Regions from separate parts of the Streptomyces sp. NBC_01546 genome, predicted to be linked through region 2. Evidence: riboswitches for the same ligand, from Rfam matches in the RefSeq annotation. Region 2 holds a riboswitch; the other holds the start of a gene.
The links. Region 2 has a riboswitch for S-adenosylmethionine ahead of OHA89_RS26500 (aminotransferase class V-fold PLP-dependent enzyme). Riboswitches for the same ligand answer to the same signal wherever they lie in the genome.
Positions count from the first base shown of each region.

Region 1: it holds a riboswitch for S-adenosylmethionine, as region 2 does, so the genes downstream of both, thrC (threonine synthase) here and OHA89_RS26500 (aminotransferase class V-fold PLP-dependent enzyme) in region 2, are expected to answer to the same signal.

Region 1 covers NZ_CP109379.1:3,835,390-3,844,127, forward strand. Annotated here, with positions in the region: gene groL (chaperonin GroEL) at 1-318, opposite strand, end outside; gene OHA89_RS17415 (cold-shock protein) at 645-851, opposite strand; gene OHA89_RS17420 (MoaD/ThiS family protein) at 1,258-1,533, opposite strand; gene thrC (threonine synthase) at 1,571-2,869, opposite strand; SAM riboswitch class I at 2,863-3,014, opposite strand; gene OHA89_RS17430 (glucosyl-3-phosphoglycerate synthase) at 3,200-4,150, shown strand; gene OHA89_RS17435 (trehalose-6-phosphate synthase) at 4,197-5,552, shown strand; gene otsB (trehalose-phosphatase) at 5,776-6,624, opposite strand; gene OHA89_RS17445 (DUF3263 domain-containing protein) at 6,664-6,900, opposite strand; gene OHA89_RS17450 (extracellular solute-binding protein) at 6,981-8,282, opposite strand; gene OHA89_RS17455 (ROK family protein) at 8,449-8,738, shown strand, end outside.
Region 2 covers NZ_CP109379.1:5,792,969-5,801,706, forward strand. Annotated here, with positions in the region: gene OHA89_RS26490 (cytochrome bc complex cytochrome b subunit) at 1-1,236, shown strand, start outside; gene trpD (anthranilate phosphoribosyltransferase) at 1,420-2,484, shown strand; SAM riboswitch class IV at 2,584-2,700, shown strand; gene OHA89_RS26500 (aminotransferase class V-fold PLP-dependent enzyme) at 2,920-4,320, shown strand; gene OHA89_RS26505 (ferredoxin) at 4,334-4,930, shown strand; gene OHA89_RS26510 (Lrp/AsnC ligand binding domain-containing protein) at 4,935-5,216, opposite strand; gene OHA89_RS26515 (transposase) at 5,213-7,282, opposite strand; gene OHA89_RS26520 (rhomboid family intramembrane serine protease) at 7,428-8,141, opposite strand; gene OHA89_RS26525 (hypothetical protein) at 8,267-8,506, shown strand; gene OHA89_RS26530 (NYN domain-containing protein) at 8,547-8,738, shown strand, end outside.

The sequences.
Region 1 (8,738 bases), 2.0 Mb from region 2:
CACGTTGCGCAGGCCCTCGCGGACCAGCGCCTGGGCGAGCACGGTGGCCGTGGTCGTACCGTCGCCGGCGACGTCGTCCGTCTTCTTGGCGACTTCCTTGACCAGCTCGGCGCCGATCTTCTCGTACGGGTCCTCGAGCTCGATCTCCTTGGCGATGGAGACACCATCGTTGGTGATCGTGGGGGCGCCCCACTTCTTCTCAAGGACGACGTTGCGACCCTTGGGGCCAAGGGTGACCTTGACGGCGTCGGCGAGCTGGTTCATCCCACGCTCGAGACCGCGCCGGGCCTCCTCGTCGAACGCAATGATCTTGGCCATCTGAAGTGGTCCTCCAGGACTGGGGTTCCCCCTGGGCCGCCAGGCCTGAGGGGACGGTGGATTGCTCCGGACCGCGCCCGCGCCCGCGACGGACGGCCTGCATGCCCGGCGGTTCCTTCCCGCCGGACCCTGCTGGGCCTCACCGACCCGGTCCTCGATTTGGTAGCACTCTCACCTGGAGAGTGCTAACGCCAATGATTAGCACTCGACCCCCACGAGTGCAAGCGGCTTGGGTGAACACCCCCGGGAACGCGCGAGGGGCCCACATCCCGTGTCCAGGATGTGGGCCCCTCACAAGTACGCGTGGGCGGTCGATCGCGCCGGGACTAGCCGAGTGCGAGCTTGACCATGTCCGCCTGCGGACCCTTCTGGCCCTGCGAGATCTCGAACTCGACCCGCTGACCCTCTTCAAGGGTGCGGTACCCGTCCATCTGGATGGCGCTGTAGTGGACGAACACATCCGCACCACCGTCGACCGCGATGAAGCCGTAGCCCTTCTCCGCGTTGAACCACTTGACGGTGCCCTGAGCCATGCCTAACTCCCCTATTACTGGCCCTTGCGCAGGAACGCACTTCGCGGTCCCGGGTCATCACTTGCGTCGGAACGCGTCGACCGAGGCTGAATGTATCCGCGCCGGTGCTGTCTGCAACAGGTCAATCCGACGAGAATTCTGGACACCGCGAAACATTGAAATAGAGTGAAAAGTTGGCATGTTCCAGGGCAACTCGGGCCCCGCATATCTCGCCAAAGCCCCATACCGCACTTGCACATTGACCCGATGTCGACCCTCACGCGACCCGTTCATATGCGGCGGGCAAGAACAGCGGAGGGGACTTCCCCAACTCTACCGCGCCCAATCAAACAGAATTACCCCCTCCGCTTATTAGCGGAGGGGGTAATTACGGTTATGCGTGTCAGTCAGTCAGACGAGCACAGCATCAGCCGCCGGCCACCGCGGGGATGATCGAGACGCCGGCGCCGTCCGGCGTCACCGCCTCGAGCCCGCCTTCGAAGCGCACGTCGTCGTCGTTGACGTAGACGTTCACGAAGCGGCGCAGCTTGCCCTGGTCGTCCAGGACGCGGGCGGCGATGCCCGGGTGGTTCTGCTCCAGCGACGCGATGACCTCGGACAGGGTCGCGCCCTCGGCGGCGACCTCGGCCTGGCCGCCGGTGTAGGTGCGCAGGATGGTGGGGATGCGGACGTTGACGCTCATGGCGCTACTGCCTTTCCGGTAGAGCAGGTGGAGGTGGTCAGGCCAGGCCGGCGGCGCGGAACGCGTCCAGGCTCGGGCGGATGGTGGCGGTCTGGCCGCTGTCCGCGGCCACCGCCTCCAGGGTCTTGAGGCCGTCGCCGGTGTTCAGGACGACGGTGGTCAGCGTCGGGTCGAGCTGCCCGTTCTCGATGAGCTTCTTCGTGACGCCGACGGTCACGCCGCCCGCGGTCTCGGCGAAGATGCCCTCGGTCTGCGCGAGGATCTTGATGGCCTCGACGACCTGCTCGTCGTTGACGTCCTCGACGAAACCGCCGGTGCGCCGCGCGATGTCCAGGACGTACGGGCCGTCCGCCGGGTTGCCGATCGCGAGGGACTTGGCGATGGTGTTCGGCTTCTGCGGGCGGACCACGTCGTGCCCGGCCTTGAAGGCCGTCGACACCGGGGAGCAGCCCTCGGCCTGGGCGCCGAAGATCTTGTACGGCTTGTCCTCGACGAGGCCGAGCTTGATCAGCTCCTGCAGACCCTTGTCGATCTTCGTCAGCTGGGAGCCGGACGCGATCGGGATGACGATCTGGTCGGGCAGCTGCCAGCCGAGCTGCTCGCAGATCTCGTACGCCAGGGTCTTGGAGCCCTCGCCGTAGTACGGGCGCAGGTTGACGTTGACGAAGCCCCAGCCCTCGCCCAGCGGGTCGCCGATGAGCTCGGAGCAGAAGCGGTTCACGTCGTCGTAGTTGCCCTCGATGCCGACGAGGTCGCCACCGTAGACACCGGCCATGACGACCTTGCCCTGCTCCAGGTCGTGCGGGATGAACACGCAGGAGCGGAAACCGGCCCGGGCGGCTGCGGCGCCGACGGCGCCGGCCAGGTTGCCGGTGGAGGAGCAGGACAGGGTGGTGAAGCCGAAGGCGCGGGCGGCCTCGACGGCGATGGCCACGACGCGGTCCTTGAAGGAGTGCGTCGGGTTGCCGGAGTCGTCCTTGACGTAGAGCTTGCCGGTGATGCCGAGCTCCTTGGCCAGGTTGGCCGCGTCCACGAGCTTGGTGAAGCCCGGGTTCAGGCTCGGCTTGGAGGCCACGTCCGCGGGGACCGGCAGCAGCGGCGCGTAACGCCAGATGTTGTTCGGGCCGGCCTCGATCGCGGCGCGCAGCGCCGCGGGGTCACCGGTGGGGAGGTCGTAGGCGACTTCCAGAGGTCCGAAGCACTCGGCGCACGCGAAGATGGGGCCGAGTTCGAATCGGGTACCGCACTCGCGACAGGAAAGGCCGGTGGCGGGTCCGAGATCAACAGAGGTGGGAGCAGTCTGTGCAGCCATGATGGCGAGGCCCTTTCTCCTCATCTTCCCCATGGCGCACTTCGCCATGAGACGGAATTGGCACCTTCCCTAGCCGGGGCCCCGCGGGATGCTTGTCGCATCGCGAGAACCGACTGGAGGGTTGCCGGGGCTTCAACGGGCCGTGTCCCTCTGCCCCTCTGGATGAGCGGTATGGCACCGGCACACGCGCTCTATGGCGCGCCGGTGCGTTTGTACGCGAGGCCCCCCGGCATGCGGCGGTCCTGCGCGTTGTTCAAGACTGTAACCGAAGGGTCGTGCGGTTGAGACAGCCGTCCGAACCGCGAGATGGATCACTTTTCGGTCAATCCGACCAAGCAGCAAGGAGTGCTGAGAGTGCTGGAAGAGGTGGAGCGCTGGCTGGCCGACCGCTCCTGGTCCGCCGCCGACCGACCGCTCGACCAGTTGCTGGACCGGAAACGGGCAGCTGGGACCACGGTCAGCGTGGTGCTGCCGGCGCTCGACGAGGAGGCCACGGTCGGCGCGATCGTCGAGGTGATCCGGCGTGAGCTGATGGAGGGACTGCCGGTCCCCCTGGTGGACGAGCTGATCGTGATCGACTCGGGCTCCAGCGACGCTACGGCGGAAGTGGCGGCGAAGGCCGGTGCCCACGTGGTGCACCGCGACGACATCCTGCCGAGGATCCCGGCACTGCCCGGCAAGGGCGAGGTGCTGTGGCGCTCCCTGCTGGCCGCCACCGGGGACGTCGTCTGCTTCGTCGACGCCGACCTGCGGGACTTCTCGTCGACCTTCGTCTCCGGGATCGTGGGACCGCTCCTGACCGAGCCGGACGTGCAGTTCGTGAAGGCGATGTACGACCGCCCGCTGGGTGACGCCCCGGGCCAGGGCGGCCGGGTCACGGAGCTGGTGGCGCGCCCGCTGCTCAATCTGCACTGGCCGCGGCTGGCCGGCTTCGTCCAGCCGCTCGGCGGCGAGTACGCCGTACGCCGCTCCCTGCTGGAACGTCTGCCCTTCCCCGTCGGGTACGGCGTCGAGCTGGGCCTGCTGGTCGACGCGCTGCACACGGTCGGGCTGGACGCGCTGGCCCAGGTGGACGTGGGCGTACGGCTCCACCGCCATCAGGACGGGCAGGCGCTGGGCCGGATGGCCGCGGCGATCTACCGCACCGCGCAGCTGCGGCTCTCGCGCGGCCACCTCGTACGGCCGGAGCTGACGCAGTTCGAGCGGGGGCCGGACGGGTTCGTACCGCACACGTACCCGGTGGACACCGAAGAGCGACCGCCGATGCTCGGCATCAAGGAGTACGCCCTGCGCCGCGCGGCCTGACGGCTTCGGAAGTTTGCGCGAGGCCGGGCCGGGCTAGGTTCGCGACATGGCTGCATCTCAGGTACTCGTCGCCGCCAACCGCGGCCCGCTCTCGTACTCCCTCGACACCGACGGGACGCTCAGCGCCCGGCGCGGCGGGGGCGGTCTCGTCTCCGGCCTCTCCGCGGCGCTGGCGCAGCAGCCCGACGCGGTGTGGATCTGCGCGGCCCTGTCGGACGCGGACCGGGAGGCGGTCCGCCGGGGCGTCGCCGAACCCGGCGTCCGAATGCTGGACATCGATCCCACGGTGTACGACGGCGCGTACAACGGCATCGCCAACTCGGTGCTGTGGTTCACCCACCACCACCTGTACGACATCCCGCGCGAGCCGGTCTTCGACGCGGCGTTCCGGCGGCACTGGGCCTCGTACACCGCCTACAACCAGGCCTTCGCGGACGCCCTGGCCGAGGAGGCGGCGGAGGGGGCCTGCGTGCTGGTGCAGGACTACCACCTGGCGCTGGTGCCGGGGCAGTTGCGGGAGCTCAGGCCGGATCTGCGGATCGCGCACTTCACGCACACGCCGTGGGCGTCGAAGGAGTTCCTGCACATGCTCCCGGACGACGTCCGGGAGCAGCTGGTCCACGGGATGCTCGGGGCGGACGTGGTGGGCTTCCACACCCGGGCCTGGGCGGACAGCTTCCTGGACGGCGCGGGCCGGGGGAACGTGGCCGTGTTTCCGCTGGGCGTGGACGCGGACGAGCTGCGGGCGCTCGCCCACCGGCCGCAGGTCGACGACAAGCTGGCGCAGCTGCGGGCGGAGGTCGGGGACCTGAAGACGATCGTCCGCGTGGACCGGACGGAGCTGTCGAAGAACATCCTGCGGGGCCTGCTGGCGTACCGGGAGCTGCTGACGGTCCACCCCGAGTGGCGGGGCCGGGTGGTGCACCTGGCCTCCGCCTACCCGTCGCGGCAGGACCTGAAGGTGTACCGGGACTACACGGAGTCGGTGCGGGAGCTGGCGGCGGCCGTGAACGCGGAGTTCGGGACGGCGGACTGGCAGCCGGTGCACGTGTCCGTGAAGGACGACTTCGCGCGCTCGCTGGCGGCGTACCGGATGGCGGACGTGGCGCTGGTCAACCCGGTGCGGGACGGGATGAACCTGGTGGCGAAGGAGATCCCGGTGGTGTCGGAGGCGGGGTGCGTGCTGGTGCTGTCCACCGGGGCGGGGGCGTACGAGGAGCTCCGCCGGGACGCGCTGACCGTGAACCCGTACGACGTCACGGAGACGGCCTCGGCGTTGCACGCGGCGCTGTCCATGCCGGGGGGCGAGCGTGCGGAGCGCACCAAACGCCTGTCGGCGGCCGCCACCGCCCTTCCCCCGGCGGCCTGGTTCACGGCCCAGCTGGCCGCCCTGCGCTCCTGACCTGCGGCCCGGCCTCCTGGGGCTCCGCCCGAGACCCCGCGCCTCAAACGCCGGCGGGGCTGGATTTTGGCCGATGCCGCCTGCCAGGCGCGGCTGGATTGCCCGCAGGGCAATTCCAGCCCGCCCGGCGTTTGAGGGCGTTGCCGCGCAGCGGCAAATCCAGCCCCGCCGGCGTTTGAGGCGCGGGGGTTCGGGGGCAGCGCCCCGACAACGGCGCCGCAGGTCAGGCGCGCAAGGCCTTGGCCAGGTCGGCCAGGAGGGCGACGACCTCGGCCGGGCCGTGGACGACGAGGTCGGCGCGGGCGGCGAGTTCTGGGACCTCGGCCGAGCCGCTGCACACCAGCAGCCCCGGCAGACCGTCGGCCCGCCGCTTCTCGACGGCGGAGTACGCGGCGAGGTCGCCCAGGTCATCGCCCGCGTAGAGCACCGCCTCCGCGTCCCGCTCCGCCAGGAACTCGGTGAGGGCGACGCCCTTGTCCATGCCCGGGGGGCGGAGCTCCAGGACCGCCCGGCCCGGCTCGACCATCAGGCCGTGCCGCGCCGCCAGCTCGGCCAGCGGTTCCCGCAGCGCCGCGAAGGCCGCCTCCGGATCCTCGGCGCGCCTCGTGTGGACGGCCAGCGCCCGGCCCTTCTCCTCGATCCACGTGCCCCGCCAGGCCCCGATCGAGTCGAGGAACCCCGGCAGTTCCGCCCGGACCGCCGCCACCCCCGGATGCTCGGCGGGGGCGTGGACTATCCCGCTGACGGCGTCCCAGCGTTCGGCCCCGTAGTGGCCGAGGACGACCATGTGTTCCAGTCCGGGGACCCCGGCGAAGCCCCCGTAGCGGACGGCGACGCCCGCCGGCCGGCCGGTGATCACGGCGACGGAGGCCACCTCGGGGGCCAGCGCGGCCAGGGCGGGTACGGCGTCGGGGTGGGCCCGCGCCTGGTCCGGGTCCGGGACGATCTCGGCGAGGGTGCCGTCGAAGTCCAGTGCGACCACGGATCGGCGGGGTGCGCGGAGCAGGGCATCGAGTCCCTCGCGTCCGGCTGCGGTGACGGGCATCGGCAGGTCGTGCGGATGGCTCCCCATACGGATGACCCTAACGGCCCAGCCGGGTGACGGCTACGGCTATCGCCGGGCCCGCTGGGCCTCGCGGATGCGGCGCAGGCGGTTCACCGTGCCCGGTGCGTGGGCGAGCGCCCGGGGATCGTCGATCAGGGCGTTGAGCAGCTGGTAGTAGCGGACCGGGGTCATCCCCAGCCCTTCCCGTATCGCCCGCTCCTTGGCCCCGGGCCCGGACCAGGTGCGTCCCTCGTACGCGAGCACCGCGGCCTCCGTGGCCGTCAGCCGCCCGTCGTCCGTCATACCGCCAGATTAACGCCGCCCACCGACACCGGCCCGGCCCGGGTCGGCGCCGGCCAGGGGTCGGCGCCGGCCGGCCCGGGTCAGCGCGGCTCGGCCGCCCGCGCCGACGTCGCGATGTCCTCCAGCACCTTGGCCGGCTGTCCGCCCGGCTGGACCGCCTTGCCGATGTTCTGCTTGATGTCCTCGCTGACGCCCGCCCAGGACTTCTTGCCCACCGGGTAGAGCCGCGAGGACGGCAGTGCCTCCAGGAAGGTCTTGAGCTGCGGCGCGGAGCCGCCCGTACCGGACTGCACGGCCCGGTAGCCGGTGGTGGTGACCGGGAGCAGGTCGTACATGGTGGTGAAGGCGGTCACGTTCTTCGCCTCGTAGAGGTGGTCCAGGAACTTCCCGGACTCCTTGCGGTGGCCGTTCTTGAAGGCCATCACCCAGTCGGCGACGCCCATCGCCGAGTGCTCGGTGCCGTCGATGGTGGGCATGGTCACCATGCCGAATTTGACGCCCTTTCCGGCCGCCTGCTTGAGCAGCGTCGGGTGGCCGTTGAGCATGCCGACCTCGCCCCGCGTGAAGGCGTCGAAGGCGGCCTGCCGGTCCACCTTGCCCGGTTCGACGGATCCGGTCAGGCCCTGGCCGACCATCTTGTCCCGGAGGAACTCCAGCGCCTTGACGTTCTCGGCGGAGTCGATGGAGTACTGCTCTTCGTTGTCGGTGTAGCCGCCGCCGCCCGACAGCATCCACATCATCGTCTCGGCCTGCGCCTCCTCGCGGCCCAGCGGCAGCGCGAAGGGGGTGGGGACGCCGGCGCCCTTGAGCTTCTTCGCGGCCGCTTCCAGCTCCGCCCAGCTCTTGGGCTGCCAGCCGTTCTTGGCGTCCTTCGCGATGACCCCGGCGTCGGTCAGCAGCTTCTCGTTGTAGAAGAGCAGCCGGGTGCTGGCCACGAAGGGCAGCCCGTACTGGATCCGCTTGACCTTGCCCGCGTCGGCGAGCGGCCCGAGGAAGTCGGCCTCGGTCTTGACGGAGAGCAGCTCGTCCGCCGTGTAGAGCTTGCCCGCCTCCGCGTAGTCGGCGTAGGCGCCGATCTGCGCGATGTCGGGGGCCTTGCCCGCCTTGACCATCTCGGCGACCTTGGCGTCGACCTCGGACCAGGAGTAGACGCTGACCTCGACGTTGATGCCGGGGTTGTCCTTCTCGAAGCCCTCGGCGAGCGTCTTCCAGTAGGTGGCCGACGAGTTCTGCGGATTGTCCCCGTACTCGGCCGCCACGACCCGCAGGGTCACCTCGTTGTCCCCGGTGAGCCCGCCGACGGCTCCGCAGCCCGTCAGTGCCACGGCAGTCAGACACAGTGCGGCGCCGGACGCGGCCAGGCGCAGGTATCGGCGGTTCACAGTTCTCTTTCCACCCCTTGTTGTACGTACGATCCACGTAAGGTCTACACCACTTTGGCCGCTGGTCCACATCCTTGGTCCCGAATTTGTATGGCCACTCAACAATCCCCCTCAATGGACTAGACCTTTCCCCGTGAAGCACGCGAGACTGTCCCCTGTGAAACCCGTGAAACACGTCATCGCCCTCGATGTGGGCGGCACCGGGATGAAGGCTGCCCTGGTCGCCGCCGACGGCACCCTGCTCCACGAGGCGCGCCGCGCCACCGGCCGCGAGCGGGGCGCCGACGCCGTCGTCGAGACGATCCAGGACTTCGCCGCCGAACTGCTCGACATCGGCCGGGAGCGCTGCGGACGGGCCGCCTCGGCCGCCGGAGTCGCCGTCCCCGGCATCGTCGACGCCGAGAACGGGATCGCCGTCTACGCGGCGAACCTGGGCTGGCGCGACGTACCGATGCG
Region 2 (8,738 bases):
CGCGTCTTCTTCACCGGCGCGTTCCGCAAGCCGCGTGAGGTCAACTGGATCTTCGGCTTCCTGCTGCTGTTCCTCGGCATGTTCACCGGTTTCACCGGTTACTCGCTGCCGGACGACCTGCTGTCGGGTACCGGTGTCCGCTTCATGCAGGGCGCGATCCTGTCCGTCCCGGTCGTCGGCACGTACCTGTCGATGTTCCTGTTCGGCGGGGAGTTCCCGGGCGGCGACTTCGTCGCGCGGTTCTACTCGGTGCACATCCTGCTGCTGCCCGGCATCATGATGGGCCTGCTGGTGGCCCACCTGATCCTGGTCTTCTACCACAAGCACACCCAGTTCCCCGGCCCCGGCAAGACGAACAACAACGTCGTCGGCATGCCGCTGCTGCCGGTCTACATGGCCAAGGCCGGAGGCTTCTTCTTCCTGGTCTTCGGTGTCATCGCGGCCATCGCGGCGATCGCCTCGATCAACCCGATCTGGGCGCTCGGCCCGTACCGCCCGGACCACGTGTCCACCGGTGCGCAGCCCGACTGGTACATGGGTATGCCGGAAGGCCTGATCCGAGCCATGCCCGGCTGGGAGATCAACCTGTGGGGCCACACGCTCGTCCTGGGCGTGTTCATCCCGCTGCTGCTCTTCCCGCTGGTGCTGTGCTCGATCGCCGTCTGGCCGTTCATCGAGTCCTGGGTCACCGGTGACAAGCGCGAGCACCACCTGCTGGACCGCCCGCGCAACGTCCCGACCCGTACGGCCTTCGGTGTCGCCTGGATCGCGGAGTACATCGTCCTGCTGATCGGCGGTGGAAACGACATGTTCGCGCAGTACTTCCACCTGTCGCTCAACGGGCTCACCTGGTTCGTCCGGATCGGCTTCTTCGTCGTCCCGGTCCTCGCCTTCATCGCCACCAAGCGGATCTGCCTCGGCCTCCAGCGCCGGGACCGCGACAAGGTGCTGCACGGTCGCGAGACCGGCATCATCAAGCGCCTGCCGCACGGTGAGTTCGTCGAGATCCACGAGCCGCTCTCGCAGGACAAGCTGCACACGCTCACCTCGTACACGCAGTACGAGCCGATCGAGATCGGCCCGACGGTCGACGAGAACGGTGTCGAGCGCAAGGTGAAGCTCGGCGAGAAGCTGCGGGCGAAGCTCAGCAAGGGCTTCTACGCGGAGAACAACCAGATTCCGAAGCCCACGGTGGAGGAGTACAAGGAGATCCAGAGCGGCCACGGCCACCACTGATCTCCCGCGCGACCGTTTGACCGCATGACCCGCTCGAGGGACTGATTTCGGTCAGTCCTGGTGTCGCCACGGCGAGAGCCCCGTCCAGTGTCTGGACGGGGCTCTTTGCCGTCTCCGGGGCTGGATAGGCTGAAGACCTTCCCATTTCCACGTGGAATCCCCGACCAGCAGCAGGAGCGGACCATGAACGTTGTGACCCCGGCAGGCGGCGACAGCGTGGCGGCCCGCGGCTGGCCGGGCCTCCTCGACGCCCTGCTGACCGGCCACGACCTCGGCGCGGACGACACGGCGTGGGCCATGGACCGGATCATGCGCGGCGAGGCCACCGACGCCCAGATCGCGGGCTTCGTGGTCGCGCTGCGCGCCAAGGGGGAGACCGTCGAGGAGATCACCGGCCTCGTCGGGAGCATGTACGAACACGCCAACCTGATCGAGGTGCCGGGCCGGACGGTGGACATCGTCGGCACCGGCGGCGACGGGGCCAAGACGGTGAACATCTCCACGATGTCGGCGATCGTCGTGGCCGGTACGGGCGCCAAGGTGGTCAAGCACGGCAACCGGGCCGCGTCCTCCGCGAGCGGGTCCTCGGACGTCCTGGAGAAGCTCGGGGTCAACCTGGACCTGACCCCCGCCGGGGTGGTGCGGGTCGCCGAGGAGGCCGGCATCACCTTCTGCTTCGCCGTGAAGTTCCACCCGGCGCTGCGGCACGTGGCCGCCGCCCGCAAGGAGCTGGGCATCCGGACCCTGTTCAACTTCCTCGGCCCGCTGACCAACCCGGCGCGGGTACGGGCCCAGGCGACCGGCGTGGCCGACCCCCGGGTGGCGCCCATCGTCGCGGGCGTGCTCGCCGAGCGGGGCTCCTCGGCGCTGGTGTTCCGGGGTGACGACGGCCTGGACGAGCTGACCACGACCGCGACCTCGCGGGTGTGGTGGGTCCGGGACGGCCAGGTCGTGGAGCAGCCGTTCGACCCGCGCGACGTGGGCATCTCCCTGGTGGACGTGTCGGCGCTGCGCGGCGCGGACGCCTCGTACAACGCGGACGTCGCCCGCCGCCTGCTGGCCGGCGAAACGGGTCCGGTCCGCGACGCGGTCCTGCTGAACTCGGCGGCGGCCCTGGTCGCGCTGGACCCGGGCCCGGGCACGCTGGAGGAGCAGATCGCGGCGGGCATCACCCGTGCGGCGGAGGCGATCGACTCGGGTGCGGCCCGTGCCGCCCTGGAGCGCTGGGTGGCGGCCAGCAACGCCTGATGCCGATGCACGCCGACTGATCGTTTTCGGTCAAGGCCCCGGTCCGGATGGTGGACCGGGGTCTTGCGCGTGCGGGATCGTGTGGCAGGATGCTGATCAGGTCACGAGTGACAGCGTTTAGGCCCCGGCTTGCTGTCCGGCAACCCTCCTTCCGTGGCGGGGTGCCCCGGGTGATGACCAGGTCGTAGGCAGCGAGGTCTACGGCAAGCGCGGATCCCTCGACACCAGGGGTCCTGGTCTCTCGAGGAGCGTTTTCCGTGAGCAAGCGAATGCGATAGGGCGACTCCGCCCCTTCTTCAACCCTCGGATCAGGGTCACTTCCGTGTACCCCCGTTCAGATCCGAGGACTTCCCGTACCCCGCCGCACGGCGCCGCGCCGTGGCCGCGTACGGGCACACCGAAGCCATTCACCCCTGCCTGCCGGGAGATTCCGCCATGTCCGCATCCCTGAACGCCGCCGTCGCCACCTCCGCCGTCGCCACCTCCGCCGCTGCCGTCGACCCCGCCTGTGCCGAGCCGCTGCCGGTCCTCGGCCGTGACGTCACCGTCCCGCTCGTCACCGGTGGCGAGGTCACCTACGCCGCCCTCGACTACGCGGCCAGCGCCCCCGCGCTCCAGCGGGTCTGGGACGACGTGGCCGCGTACGCCCCGTACTACGGCAGCGTCCACCGGGGCGCCGGCTACCTCTCGCAGCTCTCCACCGACCTCTTCGAGCAGAGCCGGGTCACGGTCGCCGAGTTCCTCGACTGCCGCCCCGCCGACCAGGTGATCTTCACCCGGTCCACCACCGACTCGCTGAACCTGCTCGCGGCGGTCCTCCCGGCCGGCTGCCAGGTCTTCGTCTTCGAGACCGAGCACCACGCCTCGCTGCTGCCGTGGACCGACGCCCAGGTCACCTACCTCAACGCCCCCCGCACCCCGGACGAGGCCGTCGCCACCCTGGAGCGGGCGCTGGCCGGCCGCGACCCTTACGGCCCGGCCCTGGTCTGCGTCACCGGCGCGTCCAACGTCACCGGTGAGCTGTGGCCGGTCAGGGAGCTCGCCGCGGCGGCGCACGCCCACGGCGCGCGGATCGTCCTGGACGCCGCCCAGCTGGCCCCCCACCACCCCGTCTCGGTCCAGGACCTCGACGTGGACTGGGTCGCCTTCTCCGGCCACAAGCTCTACGCCCCCTTCGGCTCGGGCGTCCTCGCCGGCCGCGCGGACTGGCTCCAGCAGGCCGAGCCGTACCTGGCCGGCGGCGGCGCCTCCCGCAAGGTCGCCCGGCGCGAGGACGGCGGCGTGGACGTCGAGTGGCACACCACCGCCGCCCGCCACGAGGCCGGCTCCCCGAACGTCATCGGCGTCTACTCCATCGCCTCCGCCTGCAAGGCCCTGGCCGAGGCGGGATTCGAGAACCTGGTCGCCCGCGAGCGCCACCTGATCGCCAAGGTCCGGGACGGCCTGGCCGACGTTCCCGCGGTTCGCGTCCTCTCCCTCTTCGGGGACGACGCCCCGCGGGTCGGCGTCATCTCCTTCGTGGTCGACGGCTGGAACAGCTCCCACTTCGCGGCCGCGCTGTCCGCCGAGTACGGGATCGGCGTCCGCGACGGCCTGTTCTGCGCCCACCCGCTGGTCCGCACCCTGCTGGGCAGCGAGCCGCAGGCCCAGGGCGAATGCGGCGCCCCGGAGGCGGCCCCGGGGGAGCGGTCCCTCAACGCCATCCGCGTCAGCTTCGGCGCCGGCACCCCGGACGAGCACGTGGAGCGGTTCGTCCGCGCGGTGAAGGAACTCGTCGCGGACGGCGCCCAGTGGCAGTACCGCACCGAGGAAGGCCGCTGCGTCCCGGCCGTGTGACAGGCTGCGGATCATGACCTACTGGGACCCGATACCGACCGTCCGCGCCGTGGCGGGCACGCACCTGCCCCAGTGGGAGCCCGGCACCCGGCCGCCGGTGTTCGACTGGAGCCGGGGCACACGCAGCAGCTGCGAGCCGGACCAGTGGGGCGAGCGCAACTGGCGCAACGTCCCGGGCCCGTTCTACGGGGCCGGGACGGACAACTGCTGGACGGGGCGGGACTGCGCACCCGACAACGTCATGTACGACGGTGAGTACAACCAGGAGTTCGTCTACCGCCAGCCCCGCGACGAACGGGAGACGTACGCCGTGCTCTGCGCGGCGGAGTGCGACCCGATGGCGGGGTACGCCGGTGACGGTGACGCGCACTGGACCCCGGAGCTCGTCCGGGACTGGTGGCGCGACCGCGGTCGGGTTCGCGAGTGGGCGGTGGCCCTGGACCGCACGTGGTCCGTGTCGGAGGACCGCTACGAGCGCGAGGCGTCCGCCGGGGCCCGCGACTACGTCGCCCACATCGACGGCAACCTCGGGGATTACCTCCGCGGGTACCTGTTCCGGCTGGAGGAGGGCCGCCCCGCCCGGCCGGGCGAGGCGCTGCCCGGGCTCTGAACCGCTACGCGTCCAGGCCGATCGCGAAGGCCGCCTCGAGGTCGTGCTGCGAGTACGTGCGGAACGCCACGTGGGTGTCCGTGGCCTCCACGCCCGGGATCTTGCTGATGCGGCCCGGGATGATGTCCGCCAGGTTCTCGTGGCGGGCCACGCGGACCAGCGCGATCAGGTCGTACGTCCCCGTGACGGAGTAGACCTCGCTGACGCTGTCCAGCGCGGCGATGGCCTCGGCGATCTCGGGGATGCGGTCCACGCTGGTCTTGATGAGCACGATCGCGGTGATCACGGTTGGCTGTCTCCCTCGGTGGCCGTCGCTGGTCGCCTCACTCTAAGACTTGATCCGTAAGTCACCAAAGGTGAGCTGAGGATTGCAGCCGGGCGGTGTCCGGGCTTTCCGGCGTGGTCGCGCACGGGGCGTGTCTCATCCGGGGTTGCTCGGGGCCGCTTTCCGGCGGTTCGGTGAGCAGAGGTCCCGCGCTGCGGCGGGACTGCCACGCGACCAGCACCCCGAGAGGTGTTCTGGCACGGTGTGGTTGACTCACGCAGGGCTTCTTCCAGCCCAGTTGAGAAGATGATCTGTGCGTGCCGGGACATCGTGACGTCCAGGTACGCGGTCTTGGGGTCGTCCACGTCGGTGAGGCGGACGAACGCGGCCAGCGCTGCGGACACAAGGTCACGCTTGCCGACGAGGCCGCACGCGACGCAGTTGTGCTCACGGTCCCGCAGCGTCTTGTTGACCGGCTCTCCGCACAGGCAGTGCTGTGACAGGGCGGTGGACCAGGTGGAGGCGCGGACGAGCCGTCCGCCTGCGGCTCGGCACTCGCGGTCGAGGGCGGCGATGAGCAGGCCGGGTGTGGTCTGGGAGAGGCGCTTGCCCCACAGCCGGTACCAGCTGCGGATGTCGCAGTCCTCCACCACGAGCACGGCGCCGTGGACGGCGATGATGTCGCGAGCCACGCTGCGGGCGCGGTGGCGGCGGTGCTCGGCGATGGAGGCGGCGTGTTCGGCCTGTCGGGCGCGCAGCTCACGGTAGACGGTCGAGAGCCGGTCACGGCGGTACGCCTGCTTCGGTGCCCCATCGGACCGGGCGGCGCGGGCACCGCCCGGAACCGCTACGGCCTTGGGCTTGAGGCCTTTCTCAGCGCGCCTTGCGTCGCGGCGGCCCTGCTTCTTCGACAGGCCGTACTGCACGCTGTTGGTTGCCCTGCGGGAGCGCTCCAGCGCTCGCGCACGGCCGCGCAGCTTCTTCGCCTGCTTCTCCAGCGAGGCGCGCTCGGCGTCGGTGAGCGAGATCTCGGTCGAGGCCGGGTCGCCCGCGGTGGGGTCCAGGGCCGCGGGAAAGGAGACGACGGAGAGGTTGGAGACGTTGCCGTCCACCCCGCCGATACGTTCAAGAGCGGCAGCCTGCTCACGCATCTTCTGGACGGCCGGGGCTGCATAGCCGGGGGCGAGGGCCATCAGGTGCGCCTCGTACACCCAGCCGCCCGGCGCGGACGCCTTGCGGCGGCGGACGAGATCCACCTTGTGCCAGCGGCCAGGGGTGGAGAGGAAGTGCTCAACGCGAGCGTACTGGCCGGGCTGCTGTGGCACCCGTACCGGGAGGACAAGGTCACCCGCGCCGGCGTCAGGTCCGCCCGCGAAGACGACGGCGAGGGGGCCGGTGTGGTCCCACCACGTCGCCTTCCGCATCAGGGGCTTGCCCGATGCGGAGGTCTTGCCGGTGGGCACCGTGCCGGACGGCAGCTCGGGCTTGGGCATCCGCCGGGGCTGCGTCAACGCGTGCTGCCCACCCTCGGTGTAGGCCTTGACGTGCCCGTGAAGAGTGCCGGCAAGGCGGAAGGTTTCCCACTTGTTCGCGGTGGTGTGGGAGCGAGCGCGTCCGGGAATGCGGGTGAAGTGGTGCCTGTTCCCGGTCCTCGGACGGCCGATGCGGTGGCTGGCCGCGTCGGGGAACAGGTGCCGCTGCACCCCGTTCCACACCTCATCGGCCATGTGCATCGCCAACGCCTTGGAGGCATGGTGCTTGAGGTGCCCGGAGTCTTCCAGGTGCTTGTACGCGCAGCGCTCGAGCGCCTCGCGGGAGAGGCCGAGACGCTGCCGTAGGGCCTTCGCCCCGTGCTCGCCCCGCTCGTGCTTCGCCGCCCAATAGGCATTGACTCTGGCGCGGGCGTCCCGTTGCACGGCCCGCTTGATCGACCACATCGCGCTATACAGCTTGCCCAGCCGGGCGAGGTCGGCGGGATCGGTGACGGCCAGCGGCAGCACCATCACCGACACCGTCCCGTCATCGGGCTTGGTCCACTTCGGGGCCTTGTTCTTTCCCCGGAACTTGCGCGTCTGGGCAGCCTGCATCGTCGTCACCTCCCGTGACGAGATTAGTTGACATGCGACACGCTAGGTGACTAGTTAATTACAATCTGACCAGCGGTCGCGTCGACTTCAACGCGATCAACGACACCACCTGCGCCGTCGCCGCCCACCACAACCCCGAGATCGACTACTCCTGAACTACGGAACACCTCTCAGCGGTACGCCGATAGCGCGCCCACGCGTACAGGAAGCCGACGGAGAAGCCCACCAGGTGGGCCAGATAGGCGACCCCGGGACCGCTGCCCGCCCGGTGCGCCGCCACCCATTGGAGGGCGAACCAGAACAGCAGCACGATCCACGCCGGGAACCGCAGCGGCAGGAAGAACAGGAACGGGAACAGGCTCGTCACCCTGGCCCGCGGGAGCAGGTACAGGAAGGCGCCCAGCACCGCCGAGATCGCCCCGGACGCCCCGACCAGAGTCTGCGGGGACCCCGCGTTGGCCACCGCGTACGCCGCCAGGGCCACGTAGCCCGTACAGACGTAGAAGACGAGGAACGCCGGGCGGCCCATCCGCTCCTCCGTCATCGCGCCGAAGACGTAGAGGAAGAGCATGTTGCCGAGCAGGTGCAGCCAGCTGCCGTGCACGAACAGCGCGGTCAGCGGGGTCAGCCAGGCGCGCGGGCGGCCCGTGAACAGCTCGTCCGGGACCACGCCCCAGCGCCGGAAGTAGTCCGTCCCGGCGGTCAGCAGCCCCTCGCCCGACCCGTAGCCCGGATTCAGCCCCGAGGCCGGGCCGAGTACGAACACCACGGCGCAGCCCGCGATCAGCGCATGGGTGACCACCGGTCCCCGGGCGGCCTCGCGAACGGCCTGCCACCTTACGATCATGTGACAGAGCATGACGCAACCCGCCCCACCTGAAGCGGTGGCAGGCCGTAGGGTTACGAGCCGACGTCTGCCCAATCGGCGCAGACGGCGCTGCAGACGGCTTTAATTGAAACAGCTACGAAGGAGAGAGCGGCCTGATGACGGTTCCCCTGCCGACCGACACCACCCGGTGGCGCTGCACCCTGTGCGGCAACCTCACGCGCTTCGACGTCACCCGTTCGTCGAAGGTCGTGGAGTACATCCACCTGGACCTCGCCGGGGAGCCCAAGGTCGAGGAGCGCGAGGTGGTCAATGAGACCATCGAGTCGGTCCGCTGCCGCTGGTGCAACGCGGTGGACCAGATCGAGCTCGTGGACAGGCCGGGCGCGGACTCCTGACGGAGCCCCGCCCATAGGTAGATCACGGTAGGGGTGACGGATTGTGGAGCCAGCAAGCGGCGCTGAGCCGGCCGACGCGGCCGGCGACGCCGCCGAGGTGCTCGACCGCCCGCTGCCGGAAGGCGTGCGGCGCCGGGTCGTCGCGCTCGTCTCGGACGCCTTCGGCGGACTGACGGTCGCGGACCTCCCGGCGCAGCTGCGCCAGTACGCCCGTTTCACCCCGACCCGGCGC